DNA from 2 places in the Streptomyces sp. NPDC001315 genome. Region 2 is predicted to be linked to the other one. Evidence: riboswitches for the same ligand, from Rfam matches in the RefSeq annotation. Region 2 holds a riboswitch; the other holds the start of a gene.

Region 1 (7,707 bases), on a different contig from region 2:
ATAGCCGCGGATTTTCTTGACGGAGCGAGCGACACCGCCGCGCGGGCCTCCGCCGTGGCGGATCATCATCCCCGCCCAGTCACGGAAGTCGTCCTGATCCTCACGTGGGACCCCGAGCAGGTCGCAGATCGCGTAGATGGGGAGGGGGAAGGCGAAGTCGTGGATGAGGTCGGCCTTGCCATTGGCGGCGAACCCGTCGATGAGACTGTCCGTCAACTCCTGTACGCGGGGAGCGAATTCGGCTACACGGCGCGGGGTGAACGCTTTGGAGACGAGGCGGCGCAGCCGGGTGTGGTCCGGCGGATCGATATTGAGCAGGTGCGTCATGAGATTGGCGCTGCGCTCGCCCGGGATACCAGTCTTGCTCTTGCCGTGAGCGTCATCAGCATGGTGCTCGGGATTCTTCGACAACCTCCCGTCCGCGAGGGCCTGGCGCGCGTCGGCATAGCGGGTCACCAGCCATGCCTCGACTCCACTGGGAAGCCTTGTCCGATGGACGGGGGCGTGCTCCCGCAGCCAGGCATAGGCCGGGTACGGGTCGGTGGCGAACTCCCAGGTGAAGAGTTCGGGGGCAGTGTTCGGGATGTCCACGACACGACCGTAGCGGGAGCCGTTCTTCTGGACATCAAGGTGAAGCCACTCGGAGAGGTGCGGAAGCGATCGGGAGTCAAGTGCAAGGTGACGGAGTGGCACGAGCGGACAGGGACGCTGGTTCCTGCGGAGGTGCCCGAGTCGGCGTGGCCTGCTGTTGAGCAATTGATGACGGACTTCTTCCAGCGGCGCCAGTTCGCGCGCGGCGCTGTGGACGTCCGGACTCAGGTGAACGGCGTCCTGCATCTGCTGCGTACGGGATGCCTGTGGGATGAGCTCCCTGAACGGTACGGCCCGTGGGCACTTGCCAAGGACAGGCAGAACACCTGGTTCAAGAAGGGCTTCTGGCCGGTCCTGGTGAGCCATCTGAACGCCGCCGGCGGAGGCACGCCGGTTGAGCACGAGGCAAGGGCTCCGTTACTTCAGATCACGCGTGGATCCCGTCGGAGCCGATGAACCGGCTGGAGGCTGGTCGGTGTGGAGTCCCGGTCACCGTGCAAAACGTGACATGCGCTCAACTCTGTGATCTTCACGTGATCCGCGCGGCATTAACTTGTGACAAGTGATCGTCTGCCTATACGTTCACCCATCAGCACGGCGCCCAGCAACACCCGCCGTGCCGGTCACCGCTGTCGCGCGAAAGGTCTCCGTATGCTCTCCGGGAACGGTCGTCACCGTCGCCCCCGTCAGGCTCCGGCTCTCCTCGTCGCGGCCGGAGTGGCCGGCTCCGCCATCGCCATCCCGCTCCTCGGCGCCGGTGGCGCGAGCGCGGCCGAGGGCACCACGTGGGACCACGTGGCCGAGTGCGAGACCGGCGGCTCATGGAGCGCCAACACCGGTAACGGGTACTACGGCGGCCTCCACCTGAGCCAGGCGGACTGGGAGAAGTACGGCGGTCTCGACTACGCCTCCAGAGCCGACCTGGCCAGCCGCTCCCAGCAGATAGCCGTCGCCGAGAAGATCCTCGCCGACCAGGGGGTCGAAGTCTGGTCCACGTGCGGACTGCTCTCGGGGCTCTCCCAGGACTCCGCGTCGGCGAACGTCGACACGGGCGTGGCGGACGGCTCCTCGCACGGAAAGTCCAACTCCTCCAACTCCTCCGCATCATCCGACTCGCACGGCTTGTCCGACTCACCCGAAGAGTCCTCCGGTGAGGCTTCCGCCGACTCGTCCGCCCGGCCCTCCGATGAAGCGTCCTCTTCCCATACTTCTGCGGACACCACGGGCAACTCCGCCAAATCAGACACATCCTCCGGTTCCGGCTCGGACTCGGGTTCCGGTGCGAGCGATTCACGGGGTGGGGACAGCGCGTCCGCCGACGGGGCGAAGGGTGACGACTCGGACAACTCCGAGCAATACGTCGGCTCTTCGAGCCTCGTCGACACCGGCGCGCTCGGTACCGGCCGTCACCGCGGCGGCAGTGCCGACGAGGGAGTGGCCGACACCGGCGGCACCGCCTCCTCCGCAGGCCGGCACGCCTCGTCCGCCGACGCCGCCGACGGCTCGTACGTCGTCCGTGTCGGGGACAGTCTCGTGTCCATCGCCGACTCCCTTGGCCTCGACGGCGGATGGCGCGGGCTCTACGAGGAGAACAAAGAGACGATCGGTACCGATCCGAGCCGCATCGTCCCCGGTCAGACCCTGGAAGTCGGTGCCTAAACGGGCGAAAGGCGGCGGGAGTTGGCGTCCCGGTTCGCCGTTAAATGTCCGGTTTGGTGAAAGTGTGGGATGAGTCTCAGAAGCCCTGATCGTCTTTGAAAAACGGCGGATCGCCTGCCTACGGTCAGGACCGCTCGCCATTGCGAGCCCCGGCTGCCGCAACGCCGAATCCTGCCAGCGGCCGCACGGGAACAGTCGTCGCGTCAAGCGCCGTAGGCAGGAGCGGGGGACCCAAGGTAAGTGCCGGGCCCAGCAGTTGAGGCTGGTTCCGGCTTGGGGTGAAGCCGTGTCCCGTGAGGGACGCGGCCGGGCAACTCAACCGGCCCGAACCCGACAGCTCACCTCGCAGGCGTCGGTGAGGGGATCCAACCATGCTGTTTTCCAGCAAGGGCAAGCACCGTCGTCCGTTCAAGGCCACCCGCGTCGCCGCGCTCGCCGGTGTCACCGGCGTCGCCATCGCCGCCCCGCTGATGGCGGCCGGCAACGCCTCCGCCGCCACCGCCTCCGAGTGGGACACCGTCGCCCAGTGCGAGTCCGGCGGCAACTGGTCCATCAACACCGGCAACGGCTTCTACGGCGGCCTGCAGTTCTCCGCCTCCACCTGGGCCGCGTACGGTGGCACGCAGTACGCCGCCACCGCCGACAAGGCCTCCAAGGCCCAGCAGATCACGGTCGCCGAGAAGGTCCTCGCCGCGCAGGGCAAGGGCGCCTGGCCGACCTGCGGCACGGGCCTGTCCAACGCCGCCTACAACGGTGCCGCCGCCACGCCGAGCACCACCACCCGCTCGACCGACACGCAGGCCGCCTCCCGCTCCACCGAGCGCCCGGCCGCCACGAAGACCGTCACCACCCCGACCGGCGAGAAGGTCAAGAAGGGCGACGGCGAGTACAAGGTCGTCAAGGGCGACACCCTCAGCTCCATCGCCGAGAAGCACGACGTCAAGGGTGGCTGGCAGCAGCTGTTCAAGCTGAACAAGGACATCGTCGACGACGCCGACTTCATCTACCCGGGCCAGCAGCTGCACCTGAAGTGACACCCGGCTCGTAGCTGAACCACAGCGGCCTCACATCCGTGCCTTCCGCAGTGAAGGCCTCGTGCGGGCCACCCCCGTCCCCACGGGCTCCCCGCTCCGGTGCGTGTTCCCCCGTACGCGCCGGAGCGGGGCCTTTTTTGCGATCCGGCTCTTTTCGCGAACCGGCTTTGTTCCGTTCGGAAACAATTTACTCTCGGTTCCGTCCATGGGGCGGTCAACGGCTGGCTGATCGCCCGGAGCCGGTTAGGCTCAGTCTCGCGGGGCCACCACAGGCCCGCGTACCCGCGTCACATCCCAGAAGGAGATGCTCGTGCCGTCCATCGACGTCGTCGTAGCCCGGGAAATCCTGGACTCCCGAGGCAACCCCACGGTCGAGGTCGAGGTCGGCCTCGACGACGGCAGCACGGGTCGTGCCGCCGTCCCGTCCGGCGCCTCCACCGGTGCCTTCGAGGCCATCGAGCTCCGCGACGGTGACCCCAACCGCTACCAGGGCAAGGGTGTCGAGAAGGCCGTCCTCGCCGTCATCGAGCAGATCGGCCCGGAGCTGGTCGGCTACGACGCCACCGAGCAGCGCCTGATCGACCAGGCGATGTTCGACCTGGACGCCACCGACAACAAGGGCTCGCTCGGCGCCAACGCCATCCTCGGCGTCTCCCTCGCCGTCGCGCACGCCGCCTCCGAGGCCAGCGACCTGCCCCTGTTCCGTTACCTGGGCGGCCCGAACGCGCACCTGCTGCCGGTGCCGATGATGAACATCCTGAACGGCGGCTCGCACGCCGACTCCAACGTGGACATCCAGGAGTTCATGATCGCCCCGATCGGCGCGGAGTCCTTCTCCGAGGCCCTGCGCTGGGGCACCGAGGTCTACCACACCCTCAAGTCCGTCCTGAAGTCCAAGGGCCTGTCCACCGGCCTCGGCGACGAGGGCGGCTTCGCCCCGAACCTGGACTCCAACCGCGCCGCGCTCGACCTCATCCTCGAGGCCATCAAGCAGGCCGGCTACGTCCCCGGTGAGCAGATCGCGCTCGCGCTGGACGTCGCCGCGTCCGAGTTCTACAAGGACGGCAAGTACCAGTTCGAGGGCAAGGACCGCTCCGCCGCCGAGATGACGGAGTACTACGAGGAGCTCGTGGCGGCCTACCCGCTCGTCTCCATCGAGGACCCGCTGTTCGAGGACGACTGGGCCGGCTGGAAGGTCATCACCGACAAGCTCGGCGACAAGGTCCAGCTCGTCGGCGACGACCTGTTCGTCACCAACCCGGAGCGCCTGGCCCGCGGTATCGAGGAGGGCACCGCCAACGCCCTTCTGGTGAAGGTGAACCAGATCGGCTCGCTGACCGAGACCCTGGACGCCGTCGAGCTGGCCCAGCGCAACGGCTTCAAGTGCATGATGTCCCACCGCTCCGGCGAGACCGAGGACGTCACCATCGCCGACCTGGCCGTCGCCACCAACTGCGGCCAGATCAAGACCGGCGCCCCGGCCCGCTCCGAGCGCGTCGCCAAGTACAACCAGCTGCTGCGCATCGAGGAGATCCTCGACGACGCCGCGGTGTACGCCGGCCGTTCGGCCTTCCCGCGCTTCAAGGGCGACGCAGAGGTCTCCAAGGGCTGACCCAACCCGGGCCAAGCCTTGGCCAGTCGTACGTACGTCCCCGCACCCGGTCCCGTACCGTGTCCGGGGACGTACGCACGTGTGACGGCTGTGAAGGGGAGGCGGGAGAGCCAGATGGCCGTGAAGGACCGGGACCGTTTCTCCACCGCGACCAGGCTGCGGCTGCTCGGCGAGCAGACGGCGGCCCGCGTCTACCGCTCCCAGACCAAGCGGCAGGCCCGCCGCTCCCGGCTGACCGGCCGGGCCGCGCTGCTCGCCCTCGTCCTGTGCTCGCTGATCGTGGCCCTCGCCTATCCCATAAGGCAGTACGTCTCCCAGCGCGCCGAGATCGCCGACATGGAGCGCCAGAAGCAGCAGGCCAAGGAGCGTGTGGAGCAGCTGCGCGACCTCAAGGCGCGCTGGCAGGACGACGCGTACGCGGCGCAGCAGATCCGGCAGCGGCTGCACTATGTGATGCCCGGGGAGACGGGCTACGTCGTGATCGACCCGGACGCGGCCAAGCAGTCGCGCGCCGACCGGGGGGCGGCCCACCGCCCCTGGTACTCGAACGTCTGGGACGGAGTCGACAAGTCCGACGCCTCCGACCAGTGAACGGACAGAAAGACAGGCATGGAAACGCCCCCGCCGCCCACCCCGCGCACCGAGCCCACCGACGCGGACGTCGAGGCCTTCAAGCAGCAGCTCGGACGGCCGCCGCGCGGGCTGCGCGCCATCGCGCACCGGTGCCCGTGCGGGCAGCCGGACGTCGTCGAGACGGCGCCCCGCCTGCCCGACGGCACGCCCTTCCCGACGACGTACTACCTGACGTGCCCGCGTGCCGCCTCGGCGATCGGCACGCTGGAGGCGAACGGCGTCATGAAGGAGATGACGGAGCGACTGGGGACCGACCCGGAGCTCGCCGCCGCCTACCGTGCCGCGCACGAGGACTACATCGCGCGCCGTGACGCCATCGAGGTCCTGGAGGGCTTCCCGAGCGCGGGCGGCATGCCGGACCGGGTGAAGTGCCTGCATGTGCTGGTGGGGCACTCCCTGGCCGCGGGTCCCGGCGTCAACCCGCTGGGCGACGAGGCGATCGCGATGCTGCCGGAGTGGTGGCGCAAGGGGCCGTGCGTGCAGCCGCTCGAGGCGCCCGACCCGGCGGACGAACACCCTGGTGAGGAGGGCCCCGTCGTCGACCCCGCCGAGGCCCGCAGCGGCCACTTCGCGTACCGGCCGCTGGTCCCCGCGGGTTTCAGCCGCGTCGCCGCGGTCGACTGCGGTACGAACTCCATCCGGCTGCTCGTCGCCGACGTGAACCCGGCCACCGGTGAGCTGCTGGAGCTCGACCGGCGGATGACGATCGTGCGGCTCGGCCAGGGCGTCGACAAGACCGGCCGGCTGGCTCCCGAGGCGCTGGAGCGGACCTTCGCGGCCTGCCGGGAGTACGCGGAGGTGATCCGCGAACTCGGGGCCGGGAAGGTGCGGTTCGTGGCGACCTCGGCCTCCCGGGACGCCTCGAACCGCGACGAGTTCGTCCGTGGCGTCGTGGACATCCTGGGCGTCGAGCCCGAGGTCATCTCCGGTGACCGGGAGGCCGAGTTCTCCTTCACCGGCGCCACCAAGGAGCTGACGGGGCAGCACCAGGGGGGCGCGGAGCGCCCTTCGATCGAGGGTGGTGGGCGACGGGTGGGTGACCTCGCCAAGCCCTACCTGGTCGTGGACATCGGTGGCGGCTCGACCGAGTTCGTCGTCGGCGACGACCATGTGCGCGCCGCGCGCTCGGTCGACGTCGGCTGCGTACGGATGACCGAGCGGCATCTGGTCCGGGACGGGGTGGTCTCCGACCCGCCGACCGAGGAGCAGGTCGCGGCCATGCGCGCCGACATCGAGGCGGCCCTCGACCTCGCCGAGGAGACGGTCCCGCTGCGGGAGGCGCACACGCTGGTCGGCCTGGCCGGTTCCGTCACCACGGTGTCGGCGATCGCGCAGAACCTGCCCGAGTACGACTCGGCCGCCATCCACCACTCCCGCGTCTCCCAGGACAAGGTCCGCGAGATCACCGAGTGGCTGCTGCGCTCCACCCACGCCGAGCGCGCGGCGATCCCCTCGATGCACCCGGGCCGGGTGGACGTGATCGCGGCGGGCGCCCTCGTGCTGCTCTCGATCATGGAGCGGATCGGGGCCGAGGAGGTCGTGGTGAGCGAGCACGACATCCTCGACGGGATCGCCTGGTCGGTGGCGTAGGTCTTGGTTCCTCCTGCTCAGCGGCACTCTGCTGAGCAGGACGGACACCGTATGAGCGGGTCCGGGGAGCCGTGGAACGCCCCTGGGCGACATGCTGTCGGAAAACTTCGTGAAGTTCTTCACAAGGAATTCGGCCCTGGCTGGGGATCCGAGGGTCCCGGTTGGCCCTTTCGGGGGCTCAATGGTCCTGTGGTCGTGCTCAGGGGAGCGTGGCGGGGGTGTCTCGCGAGGGTTCCGCGAGGACTCATTCCCGGGCGCTCACAGGGGGTCCGGAGGGCCGGAGAGGCAGCTCACGCGGCATTGACAACGGTCCGCCCGGGGCGGTGGTTCCCGCTCGCCGCCATGACGTGGATCACGTGAGCCGCGGAGGATAACACACCCCCTGTCGGAGCTTGTGAAGGGGCGCACGAGCGACCCCCCTGGGGCAGGTGGATACTCGATGCCATGAGCACCACGGAGCGTCCCAGGATCCTCGTAGTAGGCGGTGGGTACGTAGGCCTGTACGCAGCTCGGCGCATTCTCAAGAAGATGCGCTACGGCGAGGCGACCGTCACGGTCGTCGACCCCCGGTCGTACATGACCTACCAG
Region 2 (7,707 bases):
CAGCCGTGGCGCCAGCCAACCCGGCGCCAGGGAGCGGAAGTCGGCGGGAGTGAGCGACCCGGCGCCGGCGGGCAGTGCCCCGAGCAGCGGCGCCCCGGCCACGAGCGGCAGATCCGCCAGATTGCAACGCGATGCCAGATCGGGGGAGTCCGGCCAGCTGCCGATCACCGCGCCCAGCAACTCGACCTCCCGTGATCGCAGTTCACGTGCGGTCAGTTCTGTCGTGTTCAGCGTGCCCAGGCCCGCCGAGGCCACCACCAGCACCGGCGCCCGCAGCAGCCGGGCCGCGTCCGCCAGGGTTCCGCCCGCCGCGTCGAACCGCACGAGCAGTCCGCCCGCGCCCTCGACCAGCACCAGGTCGTGTTCCGTGGCCAGCTTCTGCGCCGCCTCCGCCACGTCGTGCGGATGCACCGGTGCCCGTCCGGCCCGCCGTGCTGCCGTCGCCGGCGCCAACGGGTCGGGATACCGGGCGATTTCGGTCGCCGTCACCGCACCGGCCAGCCGCGTCACCTCGTCGGCGTCGCCCGGCTCGTCCGGCCGTACACCCGTCTGCGCGGCCTTCAGTACGGCCACCGAGCGGCCGGCCGCGACCGCCGCCGCGGCGATCGCCGCCGTCGCGACGGTCTTGCCGACCTCCGTGCCCGTGCCCGTGATCACCAGTACCGGCATGTCATCCCTCCCGCGCCGCGGCGCACACCGCGCGCGCGATCCGTGCCACGTCCTCGTCGCCCGTGACATACGGCGGCATCGTGTAGACCAGGTCGCGGAACGGCCGCAGCCACACGCCCTCGCGCACCGCCGCCCGAGTGGCCGCCGCCATGTCCACCGCGTGGTCGAGCTGGACCACCCCGATGGCACCGAGGACGCGGACGTCCTTCACCCCGGGCAGCGCGGAAGCCGGCTCCAACCCCTCCCGCAGTCCCGCCTCGATCCGCTCGACCTCCGCTCGCCAGTTCTGGCCGAGCAGCAGTTCGATCGAGGCGCAGGCCACGGCCGCCGCCAGCGGATTGCCCATGAACGTGGGACCGTGCGCGAGCACCGGCACCTCGCCCCGCGAGATCCCGTCGGCCACCCGCGCGGTGCACAGCGTCGCCGCCAGGGTCATATAGCCGCCGGTCAGCGCCTTTCCCACGCACATCACGTCCGGCGTCACCGCCGCGTGCTCCGCCGCGAACAACGCGCCCGTGCGACCGAAACCGGTCGCGATCTCGTCGAACACCAGCAGCACGTCGTGTGCGTCGCACGCCTCGCGCAGCACCCGCAGATAGGCGGGGGAGTGGAACCGCATCCCGCCCGCGCCCTGCACCACCGGCTCGACGACCACCGCGGCCAGTTCTCCCGCGTGCTGTTCGATCGCCGCGCGCAGCCGGTCGGCGTACGACTCGTCGTACTCCGTCGGTGGCGCGTCCGTGAACACCTGGCGCGGCAGCACGCCGGCCCACAGCTCGTGCATCCCGCCCTCGGGGTCGCACACCGACATCGGCTGCCAGGTGTCGCCGTGGTAGCCGCCGCGCCAGGTCAGCAACCGCCGCTTCTCGGGGCGGCCCAGCGAACGCCAGTACTGCAGACACATCTTGACCGCGACCTCGACCGACACGGATCCCGAGTCGGCGAGAAAGACATGCTCCAGGCCGGCCGGCGTGATGTCGACGAGGAGCTTCGCCAGCCGCACGGCGGGCTCGTGCGTGAGCCCGCCGAACATCACGTGGCTCATGCGCGACAGCTGCTCGTGCGCGGCCTCGTTCAGCACCGGGTGGTTGTAGCCGTGGATCGCGGACCACCAGGACGACATGCCGTCGACCAGTTCGCCCGAGCCGTCCGCCAGGGTCAGCCGCACCCCGCCGGCCGACTTCACGACCAGCGGCTCCTGACGGCCCGGCATCGGGCCGTACGGATGCCAGACATGCCGCCGGTCGAGGTCCAGCAACTCGGGCACGCTCAGAGCAGGCATCGAGGCCCGCTTCGGGTCAGGCATTGGGCGCGAGATCCGTACCGGCGCCCCGGCGGCGTACCGCGACGAGGTCCGGACGGGCCTCGTTGACCTGCGGCGCGGAGGTGGAACCGCAGACGCTCTCACCCCCGTGGCAGCCGCCCGCCCGGTGCTCGGGCAGCGTCACCCGGTCGGCGCCCTCCACCTCGAAACCGGCGTCCGCGATCATCTCCAGGTCGGCCTTGCCCGCCTGGCCCTCGCTGGTGAGGTAGTCACCGAGGAAGATCGAGTTGGCCAGGTGCAGGGCGAGCGGCTGCATCGTACGGAGATGGACCTCGCGGCCGCCCGCGATGCGCACCTCGACGTCCGGGCAGACGAACCGCACCATCGCCAGGATCCGCAGACAGCGCTGCGGGGTGAGGTTCCACTCCTTGGCCAGCGGCGTGCCCTCGAACGGGATCAGGAAGTTCACCGGAACGGAGTCCGGGTCCAGCTCACGCAGTGAGAAGACCACGTCCACCAGGTCCTCGTCGCTCTCGCCCATGCCGGCGATCAGCCCCGAGCAGGCCGACAGGCCCGCCGCGTGCGCCTTCTGTACGGTGTCGACGCGGTCGGCGTAGGTGTGCGTGGTCGTGATGTCCGCGTACGTCCCCTCGGAGGTGTTGAGGTTGTGGTTGTACGCGTCCGCGCCCGCCTCGCGCAGCCGCTCCGCCTGGCCGTCGGAGAGCAGGCCGAGGCAGGCGCACACCTCGACGCCCTCGTTCTGGTCCTTGATCGCCTTGATGGTGTCCGAGACCCGGTCCACGTCCCGGTCGGTCGGACCGCGGCCGCTGGCCACCAGACAGACCCGCTTGGCCCCACCGGCGAGTCCGGCCGCCGCGGCCTGGGACGCCTCGTCCGGCTTGAGCCAGGTGTACTTCAGGATCTCGGCCTTGGAGCCGAGTCGCTGGGAGCAGTAGGAGCAGTCCTCGGGACACAGTCCGGACTTCAGGTTGACGAGGTAGTTGAGTTTCACGCGTCGGCCGAACCACTGCCGGCGCACCTTGCCGGCCGCGGCCACCACATCGAGCAGATCGTCGTCGGAGGTGGCGAGTACGGCGAGCGCTTCCTCGCGGCTCGGCAGCTCGCGCCGCAGTCCCTTGTCCACCAGCGTGTTCAGCAGGTCCATGGGAGCCGATCCTGTCGTAAGGACGTGCTCCGGGCCAAGGAGAGTTCGTACAACAGAGGCACTTCGTGGTGTGTGGATTGCCACATCCTGGCCTGCTGATCGTCCCGCTAGTGTCTGTCCACTGCCTACAAATCCCGCGGAGGACCCATGGCGTTCGGCTGGATCGACGAGCAGGCGGAACTGCGCCGCCACGCCGGGCTCGTACGGACGTTGCGCCCGCGCCCCGCCGACTCGCCGCTCCTCGACCTCGCGAGCAACGACTACCTGGGCCTGGCCCGCCACCCCGAGATCGCCGAGGGCGCGGCCCGCGCGGCGCGGACCTGGGGCGGTGGTGCCACCGGCTCCCGGCTCGTCACCGGCACCACCGAGCTGCACACCGAGCTCGAACGGGAGCTGGCCGCCTTCTGCGGCTTCGAGGCGGCACTGGTCTTCTCCTCCGGCTACGCGGCCAACCTCGCGGCGGTCACCGCGCTGGCCCCGCACGGGTCGCTGATCGTCTCCGACGCGGGCAACCACGCCTCGCTGATCGACGGCTGCCGGCTGGCCCGCGGCACCACACAGGTCGTCGCGCACGCCGAACCGGACGCCGTGCGCAAGGCGCTCCAGACACACGCCGGGCCCGCCGTCGCCGTCTCCGACACGGTCTTCTCGGTCGACGGCGACGCCGCGCCGCTGGCCGGACTCGCGCAGGCATGCCGGGAGCACGGCGCCGGGGTGGTCGTCGACGACGCCCACGGCCTTGGCGTGCTGGGCGACGGCGGCCGTGGTGCTCCTTACGCGGCAGGGCTCGCGGGCGCCCCGGACGTCGTCGTGACGGTCACCCTGTCCAAGTCGCTGGGCAGCCAGGGCGGAGCAGTGCTCGGTCCCGTCGGGGTGATCGACCACCTGGTCAACGCGGCCCGCACGTTCATCTTCGACACGGGCCTCGCCCCCGCGGCGGCGGGCGCGGCCCTGTCGGCCCTGCGGCTGCTGCGCCGCGAGCCGGAGCGGGCGGCGCGGGCCCGCACGGTGGCGGGCGAGCTGCACGCACGTCTGACCGCCGCGGGTCTGGAGGCGGTACGGCCGGACGCCGCGGTCGTCTCCGTGCGGGCGCCGTCCCCGGAGGGGGCCGTGCGGTGGGCGGCCGACTGCCGTGCGGCGGGTGTCGCCGTGGGCTGCTTCCGTCCTCCTTCCGTGCCCGACGGCATCTCGCGGCTGCGACTGACCGCTCGCGCGGACCTCTCCGAGGCCCAGGTCGAACGCGCGGTACGGGTGATCGGCGAGACACGACCATGAGTCGGCGTGACACGGCCGTGTGTCGCACGATTCGTCATCGATCAGCGCTGATCGCTGCTGCTTTGAACTGATCAGAACGGTCCGGACATGACCGGAATCAGTGGAACGCGGCCGTGAATTCCGCCCAGCTCTCGGGGGAGAAGAGCAGCGCGGGGCCGGCCGGGTCCTTGGAGTCGCGTACGGCGAGCAGTCCGGCCCATGGCCCCGAGGCCGGCCGGGCCGTCTCCACGCAGTTGTTCGCTCCCGTGCTGTAGCTGCTGCGCAGCCATCGCGCATCGTGCAGATGAGTAGTGGAAGGTACGTTCCGAGGCAGTGCAGTCATGGTGCCTCCTTACGCGCCGTCACCTATCCCGGCGATGAAATCCAACGAGTCCTCGGGTGAAAGGGCGTGGATCTGAAGGGTGTTGAAGGCCTCCGAGTAGGCCTGGAGGTCTTCTTTCCGTTCGAGGTAGAGGCTACTCGTCATATGGTCGAGAACAACCACATCCAGATCAGAAGTGCTCGGAAATGACAAGATAACGAAAGGTCCGGTGATGCCGATGTGTGCTCCCGCGCTGAACGGCAGCACCTGGAGCCGCACTTGGGCCAGACGCCCCGCCTCCACCAGCCGCCGCAGCTGTCGCGCCATCACGTCGGGCCCGCCGACCTCCCGCCGCAGCACCGCCTCGTCCAGGACCGCGGTCAGTTCCAGCGGCGGCTGCGCGCGCAGCACGTCCTGCCTGGCCAGCCGCACCTCCACCAGCGCGTCAAGCCGCTCCTCCTCCAGCCCCTCCACGGCCGCCCGCGTCACCGCGCGGGCGTACTCGGGCGTCTGCAACAGCCCCGGGACCACCGACGTCTCCAGTGTGCGCATCGCGCTCGCCTGCGACTCCAGGCTGATGAAATCCCGGTAGGTGGGCGGCAGCACACCACGGTACGCGTGCCACCAGTGGTCCCGGCCGCCGTCGTGGGACCCCGCCAGCACCAGCAGCAACTCCCGCAGCTGGGCGTCGGCGACACCGTAGGCGTCCAGGAGTAACCGCACATCGGCCGGTTTCACCCCGCTGGCGCCGGTCTCGATCCGGCTCACCTTCGACTGGTGCCAGCCCACCAGCCGGGCCGCCTCACCACTGGTGAGCCCTGTGCGGGCGCGCAGAGCGCGCAGCTCGGCGCCCAGTTTCCGGCGGCGCACCGCGGGACCGTACTGCATGGGAAACTCCTTACTCCTTCCGAGCCGCCCAAATACGGTCTGCCGTCGCAGAGTTCACCGCTTCGAGCGACAGATATATGCACATCTTGGTGGATCGCCACCGTGGCCGGCCGGGTAATGGCAGTCTGGCGAAGAAGCACCAGTCCGGGACCGTACTCGAATCCGCTCCTTGTCGGACTGCGGTCCCGCGGGAAGGGACGACGTCGCCATGGCAGACCATCTGGAAGCATCCGTCACTCTGCCGAGCGATCCCGCCTCGGTCGCCGCTGCCCGCACCTTCGTGGCGAGCGCTCTCGCGGAGTGGGGCCTGCCGGCGGACACGGATGCGGCCGACACCATCCGGCTGATCGTCTCCGAACTCGCCACCAACGCCGTACAGCACACTCTGGGGCAGTCACCCACCTTCACGGTGGACCTCACCCTCGACCGTGACGAGCATCTGCGCATCGGCGTCACCGACAGCCACCCACGCTTCCCCAAACGACTGCCGGCCGCCGTCCAGCAGGACAACGGCCGGGGAATGGTGATCATCCGCTGGCTGATCGCGGAGTGCGGCGGCAGGCTGCGCGTCCGCCCCACCCACGAGGGGGGCAAGACGGTCTTCATCGAACTCCCGTGGACGATCCCGGCCGAGCCGGTGCCGGCCGCGGGGCAGCAGGAACCTTGAGGACCCAGTCCTTTTCACGGGAATGACCCCGGCGCGGCGGCGGCGCGTCAGGACGCCGCCACCGCACCGGGCGGGTCAACTGACCCTGCCGTACCAGACGCTCGTCGTCCAGAGCTTCTGCAGCCTCACCACATCCCCGGTCTTCGGGGCATGCCAGATCTTTCCCTTCCCGGCATAGATGCCGACGTGGTAGACGCTGGAGCCCGAGTGGAAGAACACGAGGTCGCCTGGCTTGCGGCTCCTGGCCGAGATGTGGTGGGTCTTGTTGTACTGCTGGGCCGCCGTGCGGGGCAGCTTCTTGCCCGCCTTCTTGAACGAGTACAGCGTGAGCCCGGAGCAGTCGAACCTGCGCGGCCCCGTGGCGCCGTACTGGTACGGGGAGCCCTTCTTGGAGGCCGCGATCTGGAGTGCCTTCGTCGCGGTTGTGGCGGCCGCCGCCTCGGAGGTGAAGCCCGGGGCCACGATCGAGCCGCCCACGGCGGCAATGGTGAGTGCCGAGGCCGTACCGGCCCGGGCCATCAGCGACGGGACACGATTGAGCGCAGTCATGCGCAACCCTTCGTCAGCCGCCTGTGAAGGATGACCTGTCGGATTCGGGCTGGCGAAGTTGCCCGGCCGCGTCGCGCGGCTTCACCCCAAGGGCTGCTCGGCCCGGCCATGGCTTGGCCGTTCCGGCGAACCCGTCGTGCTTGGGTCCTCCACTCCTGCCGATGCACTTCCGTCGACCGGTCGTCCGGGACAGCGGCAGGACTCGGCGTCCGCCCGGACCGCCCCGCCGCTGTGGCGGGGGCTTGTCGTCAGATTGGGATCTTCACTCACAGGTGTCCGAAAATCCCAACGGAACCGTGGGTTTGTGTTGTTGCTCACCACTCACCCGTTCGGGTGGACAGCCCCATGTTCGATCGACTGTCCAGGGGGCCGACGAGCCCCGGACCAGCACCGGAGCACCTCATCCCGCTCCGGAGCCACGCGCGTTGCGCAACCGCAACGGTCCGAGAAAAGGACGCACACCTACGCCAACAGGGGGTACACCATTTGGTCCGTTTCAACTCCGTCCCGGACACTCCGCACGCGGGACGGAACACCCGGACCGGCTGGGCGTGCGTCAACTGTCGGAGCGTGACGGCACGATGACGCGTGCCGTGCGCCGCTCCCCGTCCAGGACGCGCAGCGCCCGCGCGAGCGTGGGCGCGTGCAGTTCGGCCTCGCCCCGCTGGTGCATCAGGGCCAGCGCGTCGCGCAGCGCGGCCGCCTTCCCCACCAGCGCCTGGGCGGCGCGCAGTCCGCGGTACGTGTCCCCGTGATACGCCGGGTTGATGCGGCCGAGCAGGTCGACCACCTCCAGGTAACGGTCGATCAACTCGCCCTCGGCCCGTGTCAGGGCGGGCAGCGGCGGGAGTTCCGGTGGCAGCATCCCCGGCTCACCTCGCGCCGGGCGTGGTGCGCGAGGCCTTGCGGCCGTCGATGACGCGGTCCAC

Evidence for each region. Region 2 has a riboswitch for cyclic di-AMP ahead of ACFY16_RS38535 (C40 family peptidase). Riboswitches for the same ligand answer to the same signal wherever they lie in the genome.
Region 1: linked by a shared signal. The riboswitch ahead of ACFY16_RS22685 (transglycosylase family protein) and the one ahead of ACFY16_RS38535 (C40 family peptidase) in region 2 are both predicted to bind cyclic di-AMP.

What each region holds. Positions count from the first base shown of each region.
Region 1 is NZ_JBIAWZ010000008.1:2,896-10,602, reverse strand. It holds gene ACFY16_RS22700 (cytochrome P450) at 1-591, opposite strand, end outside; gene ACFY16_RS22695 (transposase) at 493-1,047, shown strand; gene ACFY16_RS22690 (transglycosylase family protein) at 1,243-2,250, shown strand; cyclic di-AMP (ydaO/yuaA leader) riboswitch at 2,449-2,617, shown strand; gene ACFY16_RS22685 (transglycosylase family protein) at 2,622-3,284, shown strand; gene eno (phosphopyruvate hydratase) at 3,589-4,896, shown strand; gene ACFY16_RS22675 (septum formation initiator family protein) at 5,011-5,487, shown strand; partial or broken gene ACFY16_RS22670 (DUF501 domain-containing protein) at 5,506-5,907, shown strand; gene ACFY16_RS22665 (exopolyphosphatase) at 6,112-7,119, shown strand; gene ACFY16_RS22660 (NAD(P)/FAD-dependent oxidoreductase) at 7,564-7,707, shown strand, end outside.
Region 2 is NZ_JBIAWZ010000027.1:68,708-76,414, reverse strand. It holds gene bioD (dethiobiotin synthase) at 1-669, opposite strand, end outside; gene ACFY16_RS38565 (adenosylmethionine--8-amino-7-oxononanoate transaminase) at 671-1,951, opposite strand; gene bioB (biotin synthase BioB) at 1,968-3,098, opposite strand; gene ACFY16_RS38555 (8-amino-7-oxononanoate synthase) at 3,246-4,373, shown strand; gene ACFY16_RS38550 (DUF397 domain-containing protein) at 4,471-4,695, opposite strand; gene ACFY16_RS38545 (helix-turn-helix domain-containing protein) at 4,705-5,562, opposite strand; gene ACFY16_RS38540 (ATP-binding protein) at 5,771-6,229, shown strand; gene ACFY16_RS38535 (C40 family peptidase) at 6,305-6,778, opposite strand; cyclic di-AMP (ydaO/yuaA leader) riboswitch at 6,782-6,954, opposite strand; gene ACFY16_RS38530 (hypothetical protein) at 7,335-7,643, opposite strand; gene ACFY16_RS38525 (ATP-dependent Clp protease proteolytic subunit) at 7,651-7,707, opposite strand, start outside.